Regions from separate parts of the Mesorhizobium sp. M0998 genome, predicted to be linked through region 2. Evidence: predicted binding sites of a transcription regulator. Region 2 holds the regulator's gene; each other region holds the start of a gene.
What was found. Region 2 encodes PhoB, which activates phosphate uptake and scavenging genes when phosphate is short. Its sites were predicted from a motif close to TGTCATNNANCTGTCAT; they were not measured.

Region 1 (5,485 bases), on a different contig from region 2:
GCCACCGTCCTGGTCGTCGAAATCGGCGGCAAAATTGCCGGCTATGCGACGATCGGCAAGAACCGCGCCCGCGAACTCAGGCAGCAGGGCGAGATCTACGAACTTTACCTGCGGCCGGAATATCAAGGCATCGGGCTCGGCAGCCGGCTGTTCTCGGCCGCGCGGGCACGGCTGGCCGACCATGGCCTGAAAGGCATGGTGGTCTGGGCGCTGGAAGACAATCAGAACGCACTTGCCTTCTATGCCGGCGCCGGTGGCCGCGATGTTGCCGAAGGCGTCGAGATATTCGAGCAGAAGGCGCTGAAGAAGGTCGCTTTCGTCTGGGAATGACGGCCAGCGCATGATCCGGCCGGTTTTCGGTTCGGACGATCTCCCCGTACCATTCGCCGCATTGCACCATTCGCCGTCGCCCGCTATCGATCTCCAATCGAGAGAGGGATAAAGCGATGCGTATCGAAGCGATTGCCAGCGGAAAGAACCCGCCCGAGGACGTCAACGTCATAATCGAGGTGCCGATCGGCGGCGAGCCGATCAAGTACGAGATGGACAAGGAGGCCGGCACGCTGTTCGTCGACCGCTTCCTGCACACTTCGATGCGCTATCCCGGCAATTACGGTTTCGTACCACACACGCTGTCGGGCGACGGTGACCCGATCGACGTATTGGTCTGCAACACGCGCGCGCTGGTGCCAGGCTGCGTCATCAATGTCCGGCCGATCGGCGTGCTGGTGATGGAGGACAATGCCGGCCAGGACGAGAAGGTCATCGCTGTGCCTTCGCCCAAGCTGACCTTGCGCTACGAGGACGTCCACGAATACACGCAATTGCCCGACATCACCCGCCAGCAAGTGCAGCACTTTTTCGAGCACTACAAGGATCTCGAACCCGGCAAATGGGTCAAGATCGAAGGCTGGTACGATGCGGCCTATGCCAAGAAGATGATCGTCGAGGCAATCGAGCGGGCCAGGCGCAAGTAATTATCGGGCGCAAATAATCAGTTGTCGACGCGGCCGAAAGCGGGCGCGTCGCCCAGCACCTCACGCTTGTCCTTGCCGCAGGCGAAGGTGCGTGCCTTCTCGTCGGCAAGCTTGCGCGCCTGATCGTTGGCGGCGGGATTGCCGGTGGCGAGCACAAGGCCGATCGTGCAGCCTTCGTGGGCGTCAGGCTGGGCAACCTTGGCCACAATCAGCACTTCCGTCGACTTGTTCTCGCCCTCGCTATCGCTGATCGAGCGACGATGGATGACGGCGAACGGAATGGCAGTTTTGCCGTTGGTTTCGATCCGCCACTCGACCTTGGGTCCAGCCGAATTGAGACCGGAAAAGCTTTCCCAGACCGTGGTCATGTCGCCAGGTGGAAAGCCGTAGAACAGCGATTCCCGCGCGTCGTCATAGGAAATCATCACCGGGTAGCCGCGGTAGCCCGAACAGGCGAGATCGGCCCAGTCGCCGTCGCCTTCTTCCGCTTGGGCATAGGTGACGCAGTCCTTCTCCCAATCGAGATCGGTATAGACGCTGGATATGTCGCCGGCCCGGGCCGCCTGGCAGAAACCGGCGAGGGCAAGCGGGATCAAGAGAGCGCGCATGGCGGAACAACTCAGTTCGGGGGGCGCAGCGTACCGTCAAATTTAGCGGCAGCCTAGAGGAAGTCAGGCTGCGCACAGTGGTCTTGTAAAACGGACCACTATTTCTTCAAGCTTGCCTCTATCAGAAGATCGGCGTTGCGGGCCACCGACTTCGCCGGCCCGCCGGCACCGAACAGCTGGCCGCTGATATAGGCGCCCTCGATCAGGAGCAGCAGCCCGTCGCCCAGCGTGTTGGCGTCGCCGGCGCCCATCTCTGCCGCCATGGCACGCAGGCGGCGGCGCAGTTCCTGCTTGTTGGCCTCGCTCACGACGCGGGCCGGATGGCCATGTTCGGGATATTCGACCGCGGCATTGGTCATGCCGCAGCCGCGATAGTCGGGCCTTTGCGTACGCTTGCCGACACGCGTCAGGAAGGTGACGATCTGCGCGCGCGGATCGCCGGGATGGGCATTCACCGCCTCGTCGAAACGCTCCCAGAATTCGAGATCATAGTGCCGGAGGTAGGATGCGGCCAGCTCATCCTTGGACGGAAAGCTGCGGTAGAGGCTGGGCTTGGTGACGCCGGCACGCCGCACGATCTCGTCGACGCCGATCGCTCTGATGCCTTGCCGGTAGAACAGGTCTCGCGCCACCTGGAGAATCCGTTCGGCGGCGCGAGGCGGCGGTGCGTCATTGGCCTTGATCGTTGGTTCAATGCTTTTCATGCCTGGTCTGCCGATTAGCTGGTTGACAATGTTACCGGTCGGTACGTATGTTTCGCGCTCCTGCAACGTACCGGTCAGTAACATGATAGCTCAATCCCGCCCGTTTGGCCAGCGCTACGCTTTCGTCGTGGTCGCCGTCATCTTCCTTTGCCTGCTGATCGCAGCGGGCCTGCGTTCGGCGCCGGCAGTCATGATGCTGCCGCTGGAGAACAGTTTCGGCTGGCGGCGCGACGTGGTGTCGCTGGCGGCGGCCACCGGCATCTTCCTCTATGGCCTGACCGGGCCGTTTGCCGCGGCGCTGATGGAGCGGATCGGGCTGCGCCGCACCTTGCTTGCCGCGCTGCTCTTGATGTCGGGATCGACCGCGCTCAGCCTGTTGATGACCAAACCGTGGCATCTGCTCCTCACCTGGGGCGTGTTTTCCGGCGTCAGCTCGGGCGCCGTCGCCACCGTGCTCGGCGCGACCATCGTCAACCGCTGGTTCAAGACCAATCGCGGCTTGGTGATGGGACTGATGTCGGCGTCCAGTGCCACCGGGCTGCTGGTCTTCCTGCCGCTGCTCGCCTCGCTGGCCCAGTCGGGCGGCTGGAAGCCGGTCGCCATCGCCATTGCCGTGGCCACCGCCTGCCTGGTGCCGCTGGTCTATATGCTGGTGCCGGAGCGCCCGGCGTCGATCGGCATGGTCCGCTATGGCGCCGATGCCGACGACGTGCCGCCGGTGCCGCCAGCCTCGCAAGGCAATTTCCTTTCGCATACATTGAGCACGCTGCGCCGCGCCGCCGGCACGCGCGTGTTCTGGTATCTGTTCGCCACCTTCTTCGTTTGCGGCTTCACCACCAACGGGTTGGTCGGCACGCATCTGATCGCTTTTTGCGGCGATATGGGCATCGGCGAAGTGCAGGCCGCAGGCCTGCTGTCGATGATGGGCATCTTCGACCTGATCGGCACGACGCTGTCGGGCTGGCTCACCGACCGTTTCGACCCGCGCAAGCTGCTCGGCGTCTATTACGGCATTCGCGGCCTGTCGCTGATCTATCTGCCCTATTCCGGCTTCTCGGCGACCAGCCTGATCATCTTCGCGGTGTTTTACGGACTGGACTGGATCGCCACGGTGCCGCCGACGCTCAGGCTTTCCAACGAGGCGTTCGGCGACCGCAGCGGGCCGATCGTCTTCGGCTGGATCGTCGCCGGCCATCAGGTTGGCGCCGCGACAGCGGCCTTCTTCGGCGGCACCATGCGCGAGCTGCAAGGCAATTACGAGCTTGCCTTCCTGATCGCCGGTATGACGGCAATAGCCGCCGCCTGCATCTCGCTGTTGATCAACACCAGCCGCCCGGCGTTTGATCCGGAACCGCAGGCGGCGTAGGGCGCAATCGCCGATGCAGGAGGCCGGCGCTCCATCCGAGACGACCCCCTCTGTCGCCTTCGGCGACATCTCCCCCTCGAGGGGGGAGATTCGCCAGCCTGTTCACTGTTATCAAACCTTCATCGTTTCGAAATGTGCCTGAAACATTGAAGCTGGAGCTTGGCGGCGACGTTCAACGCCATCCAGGAGACAGCCATGAACAAGATTTCGATGACGCGGCGCGCTTTCGTCACGTCGGCCAGCGCCGTTGGCCTGGTCGGCGCCTCGGGCCTCGCCCTCCCCCATTACTCGCGCGCCAATCAGCGCCCGGCTTTCACCCATGGCATCCAGTCCGGCGACGTCGACGCCACCAGCGGCATGGTCTGGACACGCACCGACCGGCCGTCGCGCGTCATGTTCGAGGTGTCGCGGACCGAAAGCTTCACCAATGCCGTCCGCCTCGCGCCGCTCGATACCTCGCCGGCCAGCGATTATACGGTGAAGCGGCTGCTTACCGATCTCGCCTCCGACCAGGACATCTTCTACCGCATGGTCGCGGCCGATCTTGCCGACATCAACGCCGTTTCCGAGCCGGTCGTCGGCCGCTTCCGCACGGCACCTGCCTCGAAGCGCGACATTCGCTTTGCCTGGTCGGGCGACACCGCCGGCCAAGGTTGGGGCATCGACGAGACCGGCATGAAGACCTACGCCACCATTGCCAAGCACACGCCCGACTTCTTCCTGCATTCGGGCGATACGATCTATGCCGATGGTGCGATGAAGGACGAGGTCGACCTGCCCAACGGCGGCAAGTGGAAAAACAAAGTGCTGATCGACGAGAAGCGCAAGGTTGCCGAGACGCTGGACGAATACCGGGCGCAGTGGAAATACAACATGATGGACAGGCATGTGCTGGCGCTCAGCGCCATCTGTCCGACCTTCTATCAGTGGGATGACCACGAGGTGCTGAACAACTGGTCGGACTCGAAGGACCTGAGCGCCGACGATCGCTACACTGAAAAATCCGTCCATGTGCTGGCGGCACGTGCGGCGCGCGCCTTCCACGAAATGACGACGATCCGTTACGAGCCGTCGGAGCCCGGCCGCGTCTACCGCAAGATCGCCTATGGTCCGCTGCTCGACGTGTTCTTCCTCGACATGCGTTCCTACCGCGGCCCCAACGGTCCGGATATGCAGGAGACGATGACGCCGCAATCGCGCATCCTCGGTGAACAGCAGATCAAGTGGCTGAAGCGTGAACTGGCGAATTCCAACGCAACCTGGAAAATCATCGCCGCCGACATGCCGCTCGGCCTCGTCGTCTGGAACGACGGCACCAAGAAGGTAGGGGCCGAGGCGGTCAGCAATGGCGACAATGGCCCGGCCAAAGGGCGTGAGCTGGAAATTGCCGACCTTCTTCGCTATATAAAGAATGCGGGTATCAGCAACACTGTCTGGCTCACCGCAGACGTGCATTATACAGCCGCGCATTACTACAATCCGGACAAGGCGCAGTTCCAGGACTTCAATCCGTTTTGGGAATTCGTTTCGGGTCCGATCCATTCCGGCACGTTCGGGCCTAATGGTTTCGATATGACATTCGGCCCGGAGCTGAGGTTCATAAAGGCACCAACTGCCGAACAGGGTCAAAACCTGCCGCCTTCGGCCGGCCTGCAGTTCTTCGGGCTCGTCGAGATCGATGGCGCCACCGAGCAGTTGACGGTGCGGCTGATGGATCGCGACGACAGCGAACTCTACAAGGTCACGCTCGATCCGGTGCGGTCGGCGTGAGCGACGGCGCCACTACCCTCGGGCCAGCCCGAGGGTAGGACGTATATCAATCGGGATAGC
Region 2 (5,485 bases):
CTGATGCGGATCGACGCCCGTACGGGAGCCTGACCGATGTCGACATCCTCATCGCTCCACAGCCGCCGCAAAGCCAGGAATTCGGTGATGATGGCGCTTTGCGTCGTCGCCGCCGGCATCGGGCTTGCCGGGCTGGCGCTCATTCTCGGCGCGTTGGTCTATAAGGGCACAGCCGGGCTTTCGCTCGCGGTCTTCACCGAGATGACGCCACCACCGGGCGAGGCCGGCGGCTTGCTCAATGCCATCACGGGCAGCCTGCTGATGACGATCATCGCCGTTGTCGTCGGCACGCCGATCGGCGTGCTGGCGGGAACCTACATGGCCGAGTATGGACGCTTTTCGCGCATCACCACCGTCGTCCGCTTCATCAACGACATCCTGTTGTCGGCGCCGTCGATCATCATCGGCTTGTTTGTCTATGAGCTGATGGTGCGGCCAATGGGACATTTCTCGGCCATTGCCGGCGCCGTGGCGCTTGCCATCCTGGTCATTCCGGTGGTCGTGCGCACCACTGAAGACATGCTCAACCTGGTGCCGAACGCGTTGCGTGAAGCCGGTGCCGCGATCGGCGCGCCGCGCTGGGTGGTGATCCGTTCGGTCGCCTACCGCGCCGCATTGTCCGGCATCGTCACCGGCATATTGCTGGCGATAGCACGCATTTCCGGCGAGACGGCGCCGCTGCTCTTCACCGCGCTCAACAACCAGTTCTGGAGCAGCAATATCAACGCGCCGATGGCCAGCCTGCCGGTGACCATCTTCCAGTTCGCTCTCAGCCCTTACGAGGAATGGCAGCAACTGGCGTGGACCGGCGCACTCATAATCACCCTGACGGTTCTGGGCTTGAGCATCCTCGCCCGCAGCCTTACCGGACGCAGAGAGGACAGATGACACAGATGTTGTCCCCAGACATGACGATGACCGAAACGGTCACCGAGAAGACGAAGATCGAGGTCAAGAATCTCAACTTCTACTACGGCCAGAGCAAGGCGCTGAAGGACATCAGCCTGTCGCTGCCCGAGCGCAGCGTCACGGCCTTCATCGGCCCTTCGGGCTGCGGGAAATCGACGCTGCTGCGTGTGTTCAACCGCATCTATGAGCTCTACCCAAAACAGACGGCCGAGGGCCAGGTGCTGCTCGACGGCAAGAACATTCTCGACCGGTCGCAGGATCTCAACCTCCTCAGGACCAAGATCGGCATGGTGTTCCAGAAGCCGACGCCGTTCCCGATGTCGATCTACGAGAACATCGCCTTCGGCGTCAGGCTCTACGAGAACCTCGGCAAGTCCGAGGTGGACGGCCGCGTCGAACAGGCGTTGAAGCGCGCCGCGCTGTGGAGCGAGGTCAAGGACAAGCTCAACGCCAGCGGCTTGAGCCTGTCCGGCGGCCAGCAGCAGCGGCTCTGTATCGCCCGCACCGTGGCGGTGAAGCCGGAAGTCATTCTGCTCGACGAACCGGCTTCGGCGCTCGACCCGCTGTCGACGGCCAAGATCGAGGAACTGATCGACGAATTGCAAGCCGACTACACGATCGTCATCGTCACCCACAACATGCAGCAGGCGGCGCGCGTGTCGCGCCAGACGGCCTTCATGTATCTGGGTGAACTGGTCGAGTTCGACCGGACCGAGAAGATCTTCACGTCGCCCCGCGAGAAGCGCACGCAGGACTACATCACGGGCCGCTTCGGCTGAGCCGTTCCGATCATGCATATGAGGACAGGACCATGGGCGAACACACAGTCGCTTCTTTCGACGAGGATCTCGAGCAGATCAGCAAGCTGATCCGCGACATGGCCGACCTCGCCGGTTCGATGGTCGGCGGGGCGACCAAGGCGCTGTTGAATTCCGACAACGTGCTGGCGCAACGCGTCGTTTCCGACGACGCCATCATGGATGCGCGTCAACGCGAACTGGACGACCGCGCCATCACCCTGATCGCCAAACGCCAGCCGATGGCCCACGATCTTCGCCATGTGGTCGGAGCGATCCGCATGGCGGGCGACCTCGAACGCATCGGCGACCTTGCCAAGAATATCGCCAAGCGCGTGAGTGCGGTCGGCCTCAGCGTCACGCCGCGGGACCTGTCGCATTCCATCGACGCGATGGCGCAGCTGGTTCTCATCCAGGTGCAGGGTGTCATCGAGGAATATGCTGCAGGCGATGCGGCCGCGTTGGCCAAGCTTCGTGCCGCCGACGAGCGCATCGACGTTAAATACACGTCCGTGTTCCGCGAGCTGTTGACCTACATGATGGAAGATCCGCGCAACATCACCGCTTGCACGCACCTGCTGTTCTGCGCCAAGAATCTGGAGCGGATCGGCGACCATGTCACCAACATCGCCGAAAATGCGTATTATGTGCTGACCGGCGAGCAATTGCCGGTCAATCGTCCGAAGCAGGACGAAACGACAATGTCCGCACCGGTGACATGATGGGGGTGCCCAGCCGATGATCGCACCACGCATAATGGTGGTGGAGGACGAGGAGCCGTTGGGTGTGCTGCTCCGCTACAATCTCGAATCCGAAGGCTACCAGGTCGAGGTGGTGACACGCGGCGACGAAGCCGAGATCCGTTTGCAGGAGAATGTGCCCGACCTTTTGGTGCTCGACTGGATGATACCAGCGGTTTCCGGCATCGAGCTCTGTCGTCGGTTGCGGGTGCGCCCCGAAACCGAGCGGCTGCCGATCATCATGCTGACCGCGCGCGGCGAGGAGAGCGACCGGGTGCGCGGTCTTTCGACCGGCGCCGACGACTATCTGGTCAAGCCGTTTTCGACACCGGAATTCATGGCCAGGGTCAAGGCGCTGCTGCGGCGCGCCAAGCCGGAAGTGCTGTCCAGCGTGCTGAAGGTCGGCGACATCGTGCTCGATCGCGAATCGCACAGGGTCTATCGCAAGAAGAGCGAAATCAGGCTCGGGCCGACCGAATTCCGGCTGCTCGAGTTCATGATGCGGCATCCGGGCCGTGTCTTCTCGCGCAGCCAGTTACTCGATAATGTCTGGGGCGAGACAATCTACATCGACGAACGCACCGTCGACGTGCATGTCGGGCGGCTGCGCAAAGCCGTCAACAACGGCCGGATGCCGGATGTCATCCGCACCATCCGCGGCGCCGGCTATGCGATCAGGGAAGATTGACCCGCCTGGTCAGGCTACGTTCTTTCTGACGCTGGGCCTCATTTGCGCGCCCGGCGCGAAAATCTCCTGGTCGACGAAGCTTAACGCCCGCATCGCGCAGCCTTCGCGGATCAGCGGCAATTCGTTCGGCTCTGTATCGAAGGAGATCGAGCCTGAATGCTGGCCGCCGGCGGTCTGGGCGATTGCCTTCCGCAAGGCCGGCTCGATCAGATCGAAGGCGGCGGCACTGGCGCCGACCATCGCGACCGGTGCCGGATCGATCAGCGCGAACAGCGAGCCGAGACCGAAACCCAGCGCTTCGCCGGCCTTGCGGTAGGCCTCGCGTTCCGGCCCATCTTTCTCGCGCGCCCGGGCCGCCAGTGCTCGCATGTCGGCGTCGCTGACGTCGGCGACCGGTTCGCTGTCTTCGCTCATCTGCCTGGCGTTGCGCCAGATGGCGTAGTTGCCGGCATACGCCTCGATGCAGCCGCGCCGCCCGCAACGGCAGCGCGCGCCGCCCGGACGATGGATCATGTGGCCAAATTCGCCGCCCGAGGAATGCGTCCCGGTGAACAGTTCGCCCTTCAGCACCAGCCCCATGCCGATGCCATGCGAAAGCAGGATGGCGATGAAGTCGTCGCGATAGCGATCCGGATTGCGCCAGCGCAAAGCCACCGCCATCATGTTGCAGTCGTTCTCCACCGTTGCCGGGATGCCGAATTCGTCCTCCAGCATGTCGGCAAAGGCGATGTCGGTCTGCGGCGTGATCGGCGACCACAGCATGGCGCGTGCAGGGGAGTCGGTAATGCCCTGAATCGCCAGGGCGATGCGGGCGACACTGCGGACGTCAAGGTCTGGATCCTGCAGCCGGCGCCGGACGATGGCCATGCATTCACGGATCAGCTCGTCGCGCGGCATAGTCAGCGTGTCCAGCCGGCGCTGTTCCTCGGCGACCACCTGTCCCGTATAGTCGATAATGGCGGCCGAAAGGAAATTCAGCGACAACACCACGGTCAGCACCGCCGCCGCTTCCGGGTTGAGGGCGAGGCCGACTTGCGGACGACCGCGTTTCAACGAAACGGGCTCACTTGGCTTGCTCTCGGCGAGGATGCCTTCCCGTATCAGGTCGGAAGAAATCGCCGATATGGTCGAATGACTGAGGCCGGTGGTAGCTGCGATCTCAGTACGCGATGGCTGGCCGGCCCGGCGCACCGCCGAGATCACCATCGCCCGGTTGCGCCGGCGCAAATCGTCATGGCGGATTCCGACCGACATTGTTTTGCTTTCCTCCCGGTTGCCGCGGCCGCTCATGAACCGGAAGCCGTCGGTAATGTCCGACAAATAGTGTCGGATGAGGCAAATAGTGTCAGATGCAGGTGGCGCTGTCATCGTTTATTCCGACGCTCGAAAAAACTCGCAGAGTCATCAAAATTCATCAGAATCGATGTTGACAGCAGCCGGAGATCGGACCAGTATTTTTTCGAGGCTCGAAAAAATTAGAGCTTCTAAGCTGGTCTTTGAGCCAATTGGTCACGCCGTACGCGGCGCAGGGAGGATATGATGAAGAAATTCACGACCGCCATTCTGGCGGGTGTCGCCATGACGCTGGCGCTGGCGTCGGTGGCGCAGGCTAAAGACAAGGTCATCGGCGTTTCCTGGTCGAACTTCCAGGAAGAGCGCTGGAAGACCGACGAGGCCGCAATGAAGGCGGCCATCGAGGCCGCAGGCGACAAGTATATTTCCGCCGACGCACAGTCCAACCCCGGCAAGCAGCTCACCGACGTCGAGAGCCTGATCTCGCAGGGCGCCAACGCACTGATCATCCTGGCGCAGGACGCCTCGGCCATCGGGCCGGCCGTGCAAAAGGCGCTGGACGAAGGTATTCCGGTTGTCGGCTACGACCGGCTGATCGAGAACAAGGACGTCTTTTACCTGACCTTCGACAACAAGGAAGTCGGCCGCATGCAGGCCCGGGAAGTCTTCAAGGTGAAGCCGGAAGGCAACTATGTCTTCATCAAGGGTTCGGGTTCCGATCCGAATGCCGATTTCCTGTTTGCCGGTTCGATGGAGGTGCTGAAGGCGGCAATAGACAGCGGCAAGATCAAGAATGTCGGCGAGGCCTATACCGACGGCTGGCTGCCGGCCAACGCTCAGAAGAACATGGAACAGTTCCTGACCGCCAACGACAACAAGGTCGATGCCGTGGTCGCGGCCAATGACGGCACTGCCGGCGGCGTCGTCGCCGCGCTGACAGCGCAAGGGCTGGCCGGATCGGTTCCGGTTTCGGGCCAGGACGGCGACCACGCCGCGCTGAACCGCATCGCGCTCGGCACACAGACCGTGTCGGTGTGGAAGGATGCGCGCGAGCTCGG
Region 3 (5,485 bases), 100 kb from region 2:
GGAACGCCGTGATCAGGCCCTTCAGCGCCTCGGTGACGCGAAAGCACTCGTCCTTGACCCACAGCCTGAGGTCGACCGCCACCTGGTCGTTGCGCGAGCGGGCGGTATGCAGGCGGCCAGCGGCGGGGCCGATCAGCTCGGCCAGACGGGCCTCGACATTCATGTGGATGTCTTCCAGCCTGGTCGAAAACTCAAATGTACCAGCCTCGATCTCTGCCAGGATCGTGTTCAGCCCGTGAGCGATTTTCTCTTGGTCGGCCGCCGAAATAATGCCCGTTTGCGCCAGCATCTGGCTATGGGCGATCGAGCCGCGAATATCTTGCGCATAGAGTTTGCGGTCGAACGAGATCGACGCGTTGATCGCTTCCATGATTGCGGCCGGACCCGAGGCAAAACGTCCGCCCCACATCTGGTTGCTGGCCTTCTTGTCATTCATCGCTATAACCCGTGCTCCGGAGCAGTTTTTGAAAAATGGCAGACGGCAATAGATTTTTCCCGGCTTTGCGTCTCATCCTCGCCGCTTTGGTTGCGGGCGTGCTGGCCGGCGCGGTCGCGGTATATGTCAGGGAAAGCAGTTCTGGCAACAAGGCGCCCGCGCAAGTGGCCGCCGGCGGCGGCAAGGACGACGTCGCCTGCGCCGCCAAGACCGACCGTGCCAAGAAGATCGCCGCCGCTGCCACCGGCCAGGTTGCCGCGCTTTTGCCGGCGGATCCGCCGCAATCGCTGAAAAGCCTTGCCTTCAACGGCCCCGACGGCAAGCCGACGACGATCGCCGATCATGCCGGCAAGACGGTGCTGCTCAATCTGTGGGCGACATGGTGCGCACCTTGCCGCGCCGAAATGCCGGCGCTCGATGCGCTGCAGACGGAGATGGGCAGCGATGCGTTTCAGGTTGTTGCCGTCAACGTCGATGCCGGCGACGATGCCAAACCGAAGAAGTTCCTGGAGGACACCGGCGTCAAGTCGCTCGGCTACTATCGCGATGCCACGATGGCGCTGTTCAACGACGTCAAGACGCGCGGCCTGGCGCTCGGTCTGCCGGTCACCATGCTGATCGATGGGCAAGGCTGCCTGATCGCCCATATGAATGGCCCGGCCGAATGGTCGGGGCCGGATGCCAAGCGTCTGGTCGAGGCGGCGCTTCAGCCGGGATAGGCTCAGACCGTGCGCAGGCGCGGCTTGAGCACAGCAATGCTTGCGCCGCGTCGGCTGGCGGTGCGGATTGCCGGAGCGGCCACGCCCGTCAGTTCCCCGAATGTCTCGATCGGAGCCGGTTTGCCGAGATAGTAGCCTTGCCCGATCTCGCAAGCCTCGGCGTCCAGGAACTGCAATTCACCCGGCGTCTCGATGCCTTCTGCCAGAACCGGTAGGCCGAGACCGCGTCCAAGCCCCAGCACGGCGCGAACGATCGCCGCGAACTGGGCGTTCTTGTCGACCGATTTGATGAACGACCCGTCGATCTTGATCTTGTCGAAGGGAAAGGCGCTGAGGTTGGACAGCGAAGAATAGCCGGTGCCAAAATCGTCCATCGCCACATGCACGCCAAGCGCCTTGACCTGCCTCAAGGTTGCCAGCGCGCGCGGCATGTCCTTCACCAGGGCCGTTTCGGTGATCTCCAGTTCGAGCCTGCCGGGGGCCAGGCCGGATCTCGTCAATGCGTCGTGCACCTTGCGGCTGAAATTCGGATTGTGAAGTTGCACGGCGGAGACGTTGACGGCGACCATCAGCGGGTTTGTCCAGCGAACAGCATCGTTACAAGCCGTCGTCAGCACCCAGTCGCCGATCTGCGCGATAGCGCCACTGTCCTCGGCCACCGGGATGAAAACGGCCGGAGAAATGTCACCCCGCTCAGGGTGCTGCCAACGGACCAGGGCTTCGAAGCCGATCATCCTGCCGCCGCGGATCTCCTTCTGCGGCTGATAGAAGAGGTGGAACTCCTTGCGGGCGATCGCCTGGCGCAATTCATGCTCCATCACGCGCTTGTCGCGGGCCGCGGTGCCCATGGCCATCTCGAAAAACCGATAAGTGTCCCTGCCTTCGGTTTTGGCGCGATGGAGTGCCGTGTCGGCATGGCTGATCAGGCCGGCCTGGTCTTCGGCATCCAGCGGAAAGAAGGCAATGCCGATGCTGGCCGAGACGAGGCCGGAGCCGACCGAAACCCTGTTTTCCTCCCGGATCGCCGCCAGCAAGTCCTCGGCTATCCGGCCTGCGGCCAGGGGGTCGGGGAGGTTCGGAGCTATGATGGCAAATTCATCGCCGCCGAGACGCGCGAGCATCTGTCCGTTGCGCGGGATGCCGGAAATGCAGTGCGCCAGCTTCTGCAGCATAGCATCGCCGGCGCTGTGGCCGTAGAGGTCGTTGACTTGCTTGAACCGGTCGAGGTCAAGCAGCAGGAGCGCCAGATATCCATCCTTGCCGCCACGATCCATCGACGCGAATTCTGCTTCCAGCCGGGAAGAAAAGCTCCGCCGATTGGCAAGCCCGGTAAGCGGATCGAAATGCGCGAGGCGGAGGATCTCTTGTTCTGCCTTCTTGCGCTCACGGATGTCGCGAACGGCAAGCACCGTATGAGGCCTGCCGCAGTAGGTGATTCTCCTGGCGATCAGCTCGACAGGAATTCTCGCGCCGTCGCTGCCCCTTAACTTCGCTTCCTGCGCCTGTTCGCCGAAGCCGGACATATCGGCTGCGCTCTGTCCGTCGAAAAGCTCGCCGAATTGCATCGTGTTCAGGGTGGCTGTCGCTGTTCCGGTCAGCTTCGCCATACTGTCATTGGCGCTGACAATGCGGGTGCCATCGCAAACGATCAGACCTTCCACCGCCGCATTGGCGAGATCGTGCATGCGATCGGCCTCGAGCTTCTGGCGGCGAAAGCGCAGGTCGATCCACAGCGCGGCACCCGATAGCACAAGGATTATCAGGCTGGCGACCGCTGCGGCAAAGGCCTGGGAAATGGGCTCGATGGAATGTTCGGATATTTCAATCGAGGAATCCGGAATGATCGACACCGCAGCCATCGCGATGAAATGCAAGCTGCAAATCGCCAGCGTCAAAAGCGCGGCGCCGCCGAAAGTCGCGAGCGCTGACGGACGGCGCAAGACGACAAGGAGCGCCAGTGCCGCGAGGGTCACGCCGGCCAGAAGCGATATCGCGACAAGGAGCAGGTTCCATGCGACCCGGCCTTCGACCTCGAAAGCTGCCATGCCGATGTAGTGCATCGTCGCGATGGCGCCGCCCAGAATGGCGCCACCGACGAGGAAATGGTCGATGCCGCGGCGCAAGGTGGCGACCCACATCCCAAGCGCGGTCATGATAATGGCGGCGGCAAGCGAAAAGGCGGATAATCCCGGATTGTATGCATTCGGTATTCCCGGCGTAAACGCGGTCATGGCGATGAAATGCGTCGCCCATATGCCGAACCCGGTCGAGGCCGCGGCGATCATCAGCCAGACAAGCCGGTTTCGCTCGGTCGATCGGCCGACATGCTTAAGGAGATTAACCGCCGAGAAGCAAGAAATTCCACAGATGAGTGCGGCAAGCGCAACCAGTCTCGGATCGTGCTGACTTACAATACAATTATAGACCGTCAGCATCCTGGTTCACTCGGTCTGCCAAAATTAACAGGGGAGGTGTGACGGATTAGCTCTTGGAGATTTTAACGAATGGTTAACCCGTGGGCCATGAGGCGGGTCTTTTCGGGGGAAAACCGACGCCGCTGCGCCCAAAAAGACGGTGATGTGATTTCTGGCGCCCGGTTTCAGTAGCGAGTGCACTTTAGGAAGGAATGATGTTCATTGATCCGCAATAAAACCGTTGTCCGATTGTCATCAGCGCCACATATTGGCTTTGCGGAAGTGCCCCTTTCGCCAATGACAAACGGGAGATGAAACATGAAGTTCTTCGGCTTTGCGGCCGGTATCGCCGCCACCGTGACCCTGCTTTCCACCACCTCCGCCTTCGCCGTCACGCAGATCAGCTGGTGGCACGCCATGACCGGCGCCAACGCCGAGGTCGTCGCCAAGATCTCCAAGGATTTCAACGCCAGCCAGAGCGACTATGAGCTCGTTCCGGTGTTCAAGGGCACCTATCCGGAGACGCTGAATGCCGGCATCGCTGCCTTTCGTGCCGGGCAAGCGCCCGATATCCTCCAGGTGTTCGACGTCGGCACCGGCGTGATGATGGCGGCCGAGGGTGCGATAAAGCCGGTGGCCGATGTGATGACCGGCGCCGGGATGACTTTCGACAAGAGCCAGTATCTGCCCGGCATCGTCGGCTATTATTCGAAGCCGGACGGCACCATGCTATCGTTCCCCTACAACTCTTCCTCGCCGATCCTCTATTACAACAAGGACATCTTCCAGAAGGCAGGCCTCGACGTGAACAATCCGCCCAAGACGTGGAACGAGGTGTGGGAAGCTGCCAAGAAGATCAAGACGAGCGGCGCCGCCCCTTGCGGCTATACCTCGACCTGGCTGACCTGGATCCACCTGGAGAATTTCGCGGCGTGGAATGACGTGCCTTGGGCCACCCAGCAGAATGGCCTGGCCGGCGGTGATGTCGAACTCAAGATCAATGCGCCGATTTTCGTCAACCACTTCCAGGCGCTCGCTGACCTGGCCAAGGACGGCACGTTCAAATATGGCGGGCGCACCTCCGAAGCCAAGCAGATATTCCTCGCCGGCGAATGCGGCATCTTCACCGAATCGTCGGGCGGCCTCGGCGATATCGTCAAGTCCGGCATGAACTATGGCATCGGCCAGCTTCCTTACGACAGTGACGCCAAGGGTGCCCCGCAGAACACGACGCCGGGCGGTGCCAGCCTGTGGGTGTTCGGCAACAAGTCGGACGAGGAATACAAGGGCGTCGCGGCCTTCTTTGCCTATCTGTCCAAGACCGATGTGCAGGAATATCTGCACCAGAAGTCGGGATACCTGCCTGTGACGCTCGCCGCGTATGAGGCGACGAAGAAATCAGGCTTCTATGACAAGAACCCCGGCCGCGAGACACCCATCCTGCAGATGATCGGCAAGTCGCCGACCGACAATTCGAAGGGCGTGCGCCTGCCGAATCTGCCGCAGGTGCGCGATATCCAGAACGAGGAGCTGGAGAAAATGCTGGCCGGCCAGCAAACCGCCCAGCAGGCGCTCGACAATGCGGTCGCGCGCGGCAACGCCGCGATCAAGGAAGCCCTGGACAATTAACGAGATTAGCTCGTTTAGTCGGTTGGAATATCGCCCACGCGAGCTCGCGCGGGCGATACCTGGATAGCGAGGGAAATCAGCCTGTCTCCACGCGTCGTCTTTCCCAACAAGATCCTGCCCTACCTGCTGGTGGCGCCACAACTCGCCATCACCCTGGTTTTCTTCTACTGGCCGGCCGGTCAGGCGCTTTACCAGTCCATGCTCAGGCAAGACCCGTTCGGGCTGAAGAGCAGGTTCGTCTGGTTGGCCAATTTCCGGAAGGTGCTGGCCGATCCGGCCTACCTCAA
Region 4 (5,485 bases), on a different contig from region 2:
ACTGTGTCGAGGCGAAGAAGGTTTCGTTCGAAGCGCCGGTGTCTTTCGGGATCTGGGTCAGCGGGATCAGGTAGCCGGAGGTCGAATCCGGGTCGGCATAGCCGAGCTTCTTGCCCTTGGCCGACTTGATGTCGGTGATGCCGGACGACTTCAGCGCAAGGCCGATCGAATAATAGCCGGTCGCGCCGTCGGTCTGCTGGGTGGTGAGGATCGGGGTCACGGCGTTCGGATCCTTGAGGTAGACGCTGGCATAGCCCGACGCGCCAAGCTCTGCGAAATCGAGCGTGCCGCCGAGCAGGCCCTGGATAACGCCGTCATAGTCGGCGGCCGGGAACAGCGAGACCTTCTCGAAGCCGAATTCGGACTTCATGTGATCGGCGAGGCACTGAAAGTTGCGCAGCCGGTCCGCTTCGTTTTCACCGCCAAGGATGCCGATGCGGAATTCCTTGATATCCTGGGCGTGAGCGGCGCTTGCCGCGATGGCGAGCAATGAAACGGCGCCAAAAACCATCTTCCTGAACATTATCTCTCTCCTGTTGGTCCCGGCCTCGCGCCGGTAGCGTTCGAATTTTTTGACAGGTGCCTTTGACGCGGGCGGGCGATCAGGTCGTTCTCAATATCCCGGGAATGCGGGCTCGAGCGGTCCGGCGGATGCAGCGATTTTCTGTTTGATGGCGACACTGGTGGAGGTGATGGCCTCGGAGATTTCGCCGCCATTGCTGTCGGCGCCGTAGACCATGCGCACGGCCTCGCGGTTGAGGGCTTCAGGCGGGCCGTCGAAGACGACCTTGCCGGCGGCCATGCCGATGATGCGGTTGCAGTAGGTGCGGGCCGTATCCAGCGTATGCAGATTTGTGATGACGGTGATGCCCTCGCGCAAATTGATGTCCTGCAGCGAATCCATCACCACCTTGGCGTTGAGCGGATCGAGCGAGGCAATCGGCTCATCCGCCAGCAACACCTTCGGCTGCTGCATCATGGCGCGCGCAATCGCAACGCGCTGCTGCTGGCCGCCGGAAAGCGTGCCGGCCGGCTGCAGGGCGGTGCGGGCGATGTCGAGGCGCTCGAGGGCTGCAACCGCCTCGGCGCATTCACCGCGGGAGAACATGCCAAATAGGTTGGACACGGTCGAACGGTGATTGAGCCGGCCGAGCAGCACATTGGTCAGCACATCGAGGCGCGGCACCAGGTTGAACTGCTGGAAGATCATGGCGCAGTCGCGCTGCCAGCGTCGGAGCGGCGAGCCGCGCAGCCGGGAAATTTCGGCGCCGTCAAAAAAAATCGATCCTTGGCTCGGATCGATGAGGCGGTTGATCATGCGCAGAAGCGTCGATTTGCCGGCGCCGGAGCGACCGATGATGCCGACCATCTGACCGTGCGGAATCGAGATGTCGACATTGCTGACAGCGGTGTTCTTGCCGAACCGGCGGGTGACGCCGCGAATTTCGAGCGTTGCTGACATTTCTGGCGTTGCTGACATGGGTAAGTTCCAGTCCAGTCGCGGTTGAAGGTCTGTTAACCCTCGCTAGCGCAACGGCATGAACCTGCGGTGTCGGATTGATGTCAGTTTTGTTACTGCCCACAGGCGCGTTTGGCGCGAAGGCGAGTTGACCCAAACCGCTGCCGTCCGGGCGGCTTGGATGGGATCAGCCGAGGATCAGCAACTCCTCGAAATGCTCCATGTCCCTGAAGCGGCAAAAGGCAGGTGGCCGCAGCTCGATCACCGGAGCCTGGCGGGCAAACAGCGAGAGGCAATCGTCGAACAGATCTTGCCACTCGGACGCCCCTTCGTCCGCCAGACGCCGGATCTGGTAGGCGAACGTGATGTGGAAGACGTAAGTGTCGTGGTCGGGATGCCGGTATCCGAAAGGCGCCGACAAGGCATCGCGCCATGCGCGCAGGATATGCACGTCCTCATCGGTTGCGCCGGCAACGGTCAAGCCCGTCGGCACGACATCGACGACCTTGATCTTGAAGGCGCCGTAGCCTTCGAAGCCGTTCAGGCGTTCCTGATAGAGGCGGGTCATGTCGTCGATGCTGGTGTCGAGCGGCACATCCTCCGGCCAATAGGGAAGCCGGCGGCGGTATTCGATGATGCCCTGGAACAGCGTCATGTGCAGGCTGGAGACGGGCGTGAAGGCCAGCCCGTCGGCATCAGGCATGGCGCGCATGCGCTCACGCACGTCGATGATCACCGCTTCCGAAGCCGAGCCGTTGACGAGATGGCAGACGACCGTGTTGCCGGGCTCGTTGAGAAAATTACCAGAGGTGTCGTAGCGCCTGCCGAGATGCACCGGAGGGGTCGGGTTCGAGCCGGCAAAGAATCCGGCGAGCGAAGGTCTGACTGAAACAGGCATTGCGATCTCCAAAGGAAGGCCGCGTCCTGCCCCGACGATGTGTCAGGGACATGAAAACCGTGCCAAGAAGTAGAATATCAAAGGCATGATTCGCCAAGTGATGCTGCCGGGGTTTCCACATCATCAAGATTGAAATAAAGATTCAAACTCGTATCAAAGAGAGGCTTCCTAATTGCTACGTTGGCGCCAGTGGTTGCGACTGTATGCTGCAGGGGTAGTCGCTGCGATGAGTTTCACAGTGGCCCTGGTTTTGACGTCCATATATCGGGTTGGTAGCTTGAACCATCCAATATCTGGATACTTGTACAATTATGGAAATGGGCGTGACGCGGCCATTATTCTAATGATTCTCATTTTTTTAATCGTTCTAGTTACGATAAATTTTGCAAATAAAGTTGAGGAAAAAACCAAATCGCTTATAGATATTGGTTATGACAAAAAATTTATAGAACTTATCAGGTTAAATCAGACTGGTGTTGCTATTCTTATTACGTTAGGATTTCTTTCTATTATTTTGGACATTTGCCTGAGCGGCTGACTTATTCAGGGCGTCAACCCCCATGCTTCTCCAAAAACTGATTGGCCTCCAGCTCGCGGAAATCGTCGAGCGCGGCGCGCAGCCTTGCATGGTCCCAGTCCCACCAGGCGAGCGCCTGGTAGCGCTCCGCGGTGCGGCGGTCGAAGCGTTCGCGGATCGGCTTGGCCGGTACGCCGGCGACGACGGTGTAGGGCGCGACGTCCTTCGACACCACCGCGCCGGCACCGACCGCCGCGCCATGGCCGACGGTGACGCCGGGCAGGATGGTCGAGCCGTGGCCGAGCCAGGTGTCGTGGCCGATGGTGACGCGTTTGGCGCGGCGCTTGGCGAAGAATTCGCTCTCGTGCTCGGCGTCGTCCCAATAATCCGAGGCGCGATAGGTGAAATGGTGCAGCGCCGGCCGCCAGGTCGGATGGTTGGTAGCGTTGATGCGCACGCTTGCGGCGATGTTGGCGAATTTGCCGATCGTTGCGCACCAGACGCCGCAGTCCTGCATCATGTAGGAATAGTCGCCGAGCGTGCTTTCGGAAACCCGGCAGCGCTCGGCGATCTCGGTCCAGCGGCCAAGCGTTGAGTTCTCGACTTCCGCCGTCTCGTGGATCAGCGGCGCCTCCGACAGTTTCCTCGTCATGCGGCAATTTTTCCGGCGGCGAAGGCGGTCACGTCGATGATACGGTCGGCCACCGCCTCACGCACGTCGTGGTCGTGGAAGATGCCGAGCAAAGCGACGCCCGCCGCCTTCTTGGCGGCGATCAGGGAAATCACCACGTCGCGGTTCCTGGCGTCGAGCGAAGCGGTCGGCTCGTCGAGCAGCAGGATCGGGTGCTCGGTGATGAAGCCGCGCGCGATGTTGACGCGCTGCTGTTCACCGCCGGAGAACGTCGCCGGCGGCAGCGCCCAGAGCTTTTCCGGCAGGTTGAGCTGCGCCAGCAAGGCACGTGCCTTGCCGTGCGCGACCTCGCGCTCCTCGCCGCGCTCGACCAGCGGTTCGGCCACGACATCGAGCGCAGAGACACGCGGCACGGTGCGCAGGAACTGGCTGACATAGCCGATGGTAAGCCGGCGCACGGCAAGCACGGTGCGCGGGCTGGCCGAGGCGAGATCGATGAGCCCGCCCTCGTGCTGGACGATGATCTGGCCTTCGTCGGCGGCATAATTGCCGTAGAGCATCTTCAGGATCGAGCTCTTGCCGGCGCCGGACGGGCCGCCGAGCACGGCGCATTCGCCGGCCCTGATCGCGAACGAGACACCAGCGACCACCGGCAGTTTGATGCCGTCGCGCAGATGCATGGTGAAGCTCTTCGCGACATCGGAGACAACGAGCGGGGTTGCCATCAGAGGGTTCTCCAATCGTCATTCGTCTGCGGGCCGGAGTACCCCCACCCGGACCTTCGGTCCGACCTCCCCACAAGGGGGAGGTAGGGCGCCGGCGTTTTACCCTCCCCCTTGTGGGGAGGGTCGCTGCGAAGCAGCGGGGTGGGGGTAGGTGCCAGGCAAATGCGTTCCATCGTCACACCTGCAGGATCGAGGAGACAAGCAACTGGGTATAGGGCGCGCGCGGATCGTCGAGGACGCGGTCCGTGAGGCCGCTTTCGACGACGCGGCCGTCCTTCATCACCATCATGCGCTGCGACAACAGCCGCGCCACGGCGAGATCGTGGGTGACGACGATGGCGGCCAGGCCGAGATCGGTGACCAGGCCGCGCAACAGATCGAGCAGGCGCGCCTGCACCGAGACGTCGAGGCCGCCGGTTGGCTCGTCCATGAACACCAGCCGCGGCCCGGTGACGAGGTTGCGGGCGATCTGCAGGCGCTGGCGCATGCCTCCGGAAAAGGCGCGCGGCTCGTCGTCGATGCGGTCTTCGTCGATCTCGACACGCGACAACCAGTCGACCGCGGTGGCGCGGATTTTTCCATAGTGGCGGTCGCCGACCGCCATCAGCCGCTCGCCGACATTGGCGCCGGCCGACACCGTCATGCGCAGCCCGTCGGCCGGGTTCTGATGGACAAAACCCCAATCGGTGCGCATCAGGAAGCGGCGCTCGGCCTCGCTCATGCGGTAGAGTTCGCGAAACTGGCCGTCGCGCATCCGGTAGCTGGCGGTGCCGGAGCTGGGCAGCAGTCGAGTTGACAGGCAGTTGAGCAAAGTCGTCTTGCCGGAACCGGATTCGCCGACCACCGCCAGCACTTCGCCCGGCCAGAGGTCAAAAGTGACGTTCTCGCAGCCGACGCGCGAGCCGTAGAATTTGGACAGCGCCGAAACGCGCAGCAGCGGTTCGTCTGTCATTGCGCCGGCTCCGTTTTTCCTGGGGCAAGATGGGTCTCGGGCGCGAGATGGCCGCAGTGGCCTTCCGCGCGCCGCCTCTCGCAATGATCGGTATCGGAGCAGACGAACATGTGGCCGCCATGGTCGTCGAGGATGACCTCGTCGAGATAGACGTTCTCGGCCGCGCACAGCGCGCAGGGCTGGTCGAAGGTCTGTGCCTCGAACGGATGGTCCTCGAAATCGAGGCTGACCACATCGGTGAAGGGCGGCAGCGCGTAGATGCGCTTTTCGCGGCCGGCGCCGAACAATTGCAAAGCCGGCGAA

Region 1: NKH59_RS07265 (alkaline phosphatase D family protein) is a predicted target of PhoB. The motif match lies at 3,762-3,778, and genes of this name have one in related genera.
Region 3: ugpB (sn-glycerol-3-phosphate ABC transporter substrate-binding protein UgpB) is a predicted target of PhoB. The motif match lies at 3,809-3,825, and genes of this name have one in related genera.
Region 4: phnC (phosphonate ABC transporter ATP-binding protein) is a predicted target of PhoB. The motif match lies at 1,550-1,566, and genes of this name have one in related genera.

The regions. Positions count from the first base shown of each region.
Region 1 covers NZ_JAMYND010000005.1:199,973-205,457, forward strand. Annotated here, with positions in the region: gene NKH59_RS07240 (GNAT family N-acetyltransferase) at 1-330, shown strand, start outside; gene ppa (inorganic diphosphatase) at 447-977, shown strand; gene NKH59_RS07250 (hypothetical protein) at 995-1,585, opposite strand; gene NKH59_RS07255 (TetR/AcrR family transcriptional regulator) at 1,684-2,289, opposite strand; gene NKH59_RS07260 (MFS transporter) at 2,372-3,655, shown strand; gene NKH59_RS07265 (alkaline phosphatase D family protein) at 3,851-5,425, shown strand; gene NKH59_RS07270 (hypothetical protein) at 5,472-5,485, opposite strand, start outside.
Region 2 covers NZ_JAMYND010000010.1:31,318-36,802, forward strand. Annotated here, with positions in the region: gene pstC (phosphate ABC transporter permease subunit PstC) at 1-33, shown strand, start outside; gene pstA (phosphate ABC transporter permease PstA) at 37-888, shown strand; gene pstB (phosphate ABC transporter ATP-binding protein PstB) at 885-1,688, shown strand; gene phoU (phosphate signaling complex protein PhoU) at 1,721-2,428, shown strand; gene phoB (phosphate regulon transcriptional regulator PhoB) at 2,445-3,134, shown strand; gene NKH59_RS11805 (ROK family protein) at 3,144-4,388, opposite strand; gene xylF (D-xylose ABC transporter substrate-binding protein) at 4,674-5,485, shown strand, end outside.
Region 3 covers NZ_JAMYND010000010.1:135,034-140,518, forward strand. Annotated here, with positions in the region: gene argH (argininosuccinate lyase) at 1-436, opposite strand, end outside; gene tlpA (thiol:disulfide interchange protein TlpA) at 472-1,155, shown strand; gene NKH59_RS12390 (bifunctional diguanylate cyclase/phosphodiesterase) at 1,158-3,590, opposite strand; gene ugpB (sn-glycerol-3-phosphate ABC transporter substrate-binding protein UgpB) at 3,888-5,198, shown strand; gene ugpA (sn-glycerol-3-phosphate ABC transporter permease UgpA) at 5,280-5,485, shown strand, end outside.
Region 4 covers NZ_JAMYND010000012.1:16,049-21,533, forward strand. Annotated here, with positions in the region: gene phnD (phosphonate ABC transporter substrate-binding protein) at 1-523, opposite strand, end outside; gene phnC (phosphonate ABC transporter ATP-binding protein) at 614-1,480, opposite strand; gene NKH59_RS13600 (DUF1868 domain-containing protein) at 1,647-2,357, opposite strand; gene NKH59_RS13605 (DapH/DapD/GlmU-related protein) at 2,909-3,526, opposite strand; gene phnL (phosphonate C-P lyase system protein PhnL) at 3,523-4,230, opposite strand; gene phnK (phosphonate C-P lyase system protein PhnK) at 4,406-5,182, opposite strand; gene NKH59_RS13620 (alpha-D-ribose 1-methylphosphonate 5-phosphate C-P-lyase PhnJ) at 5,179-5,485, opposite strand, start outside.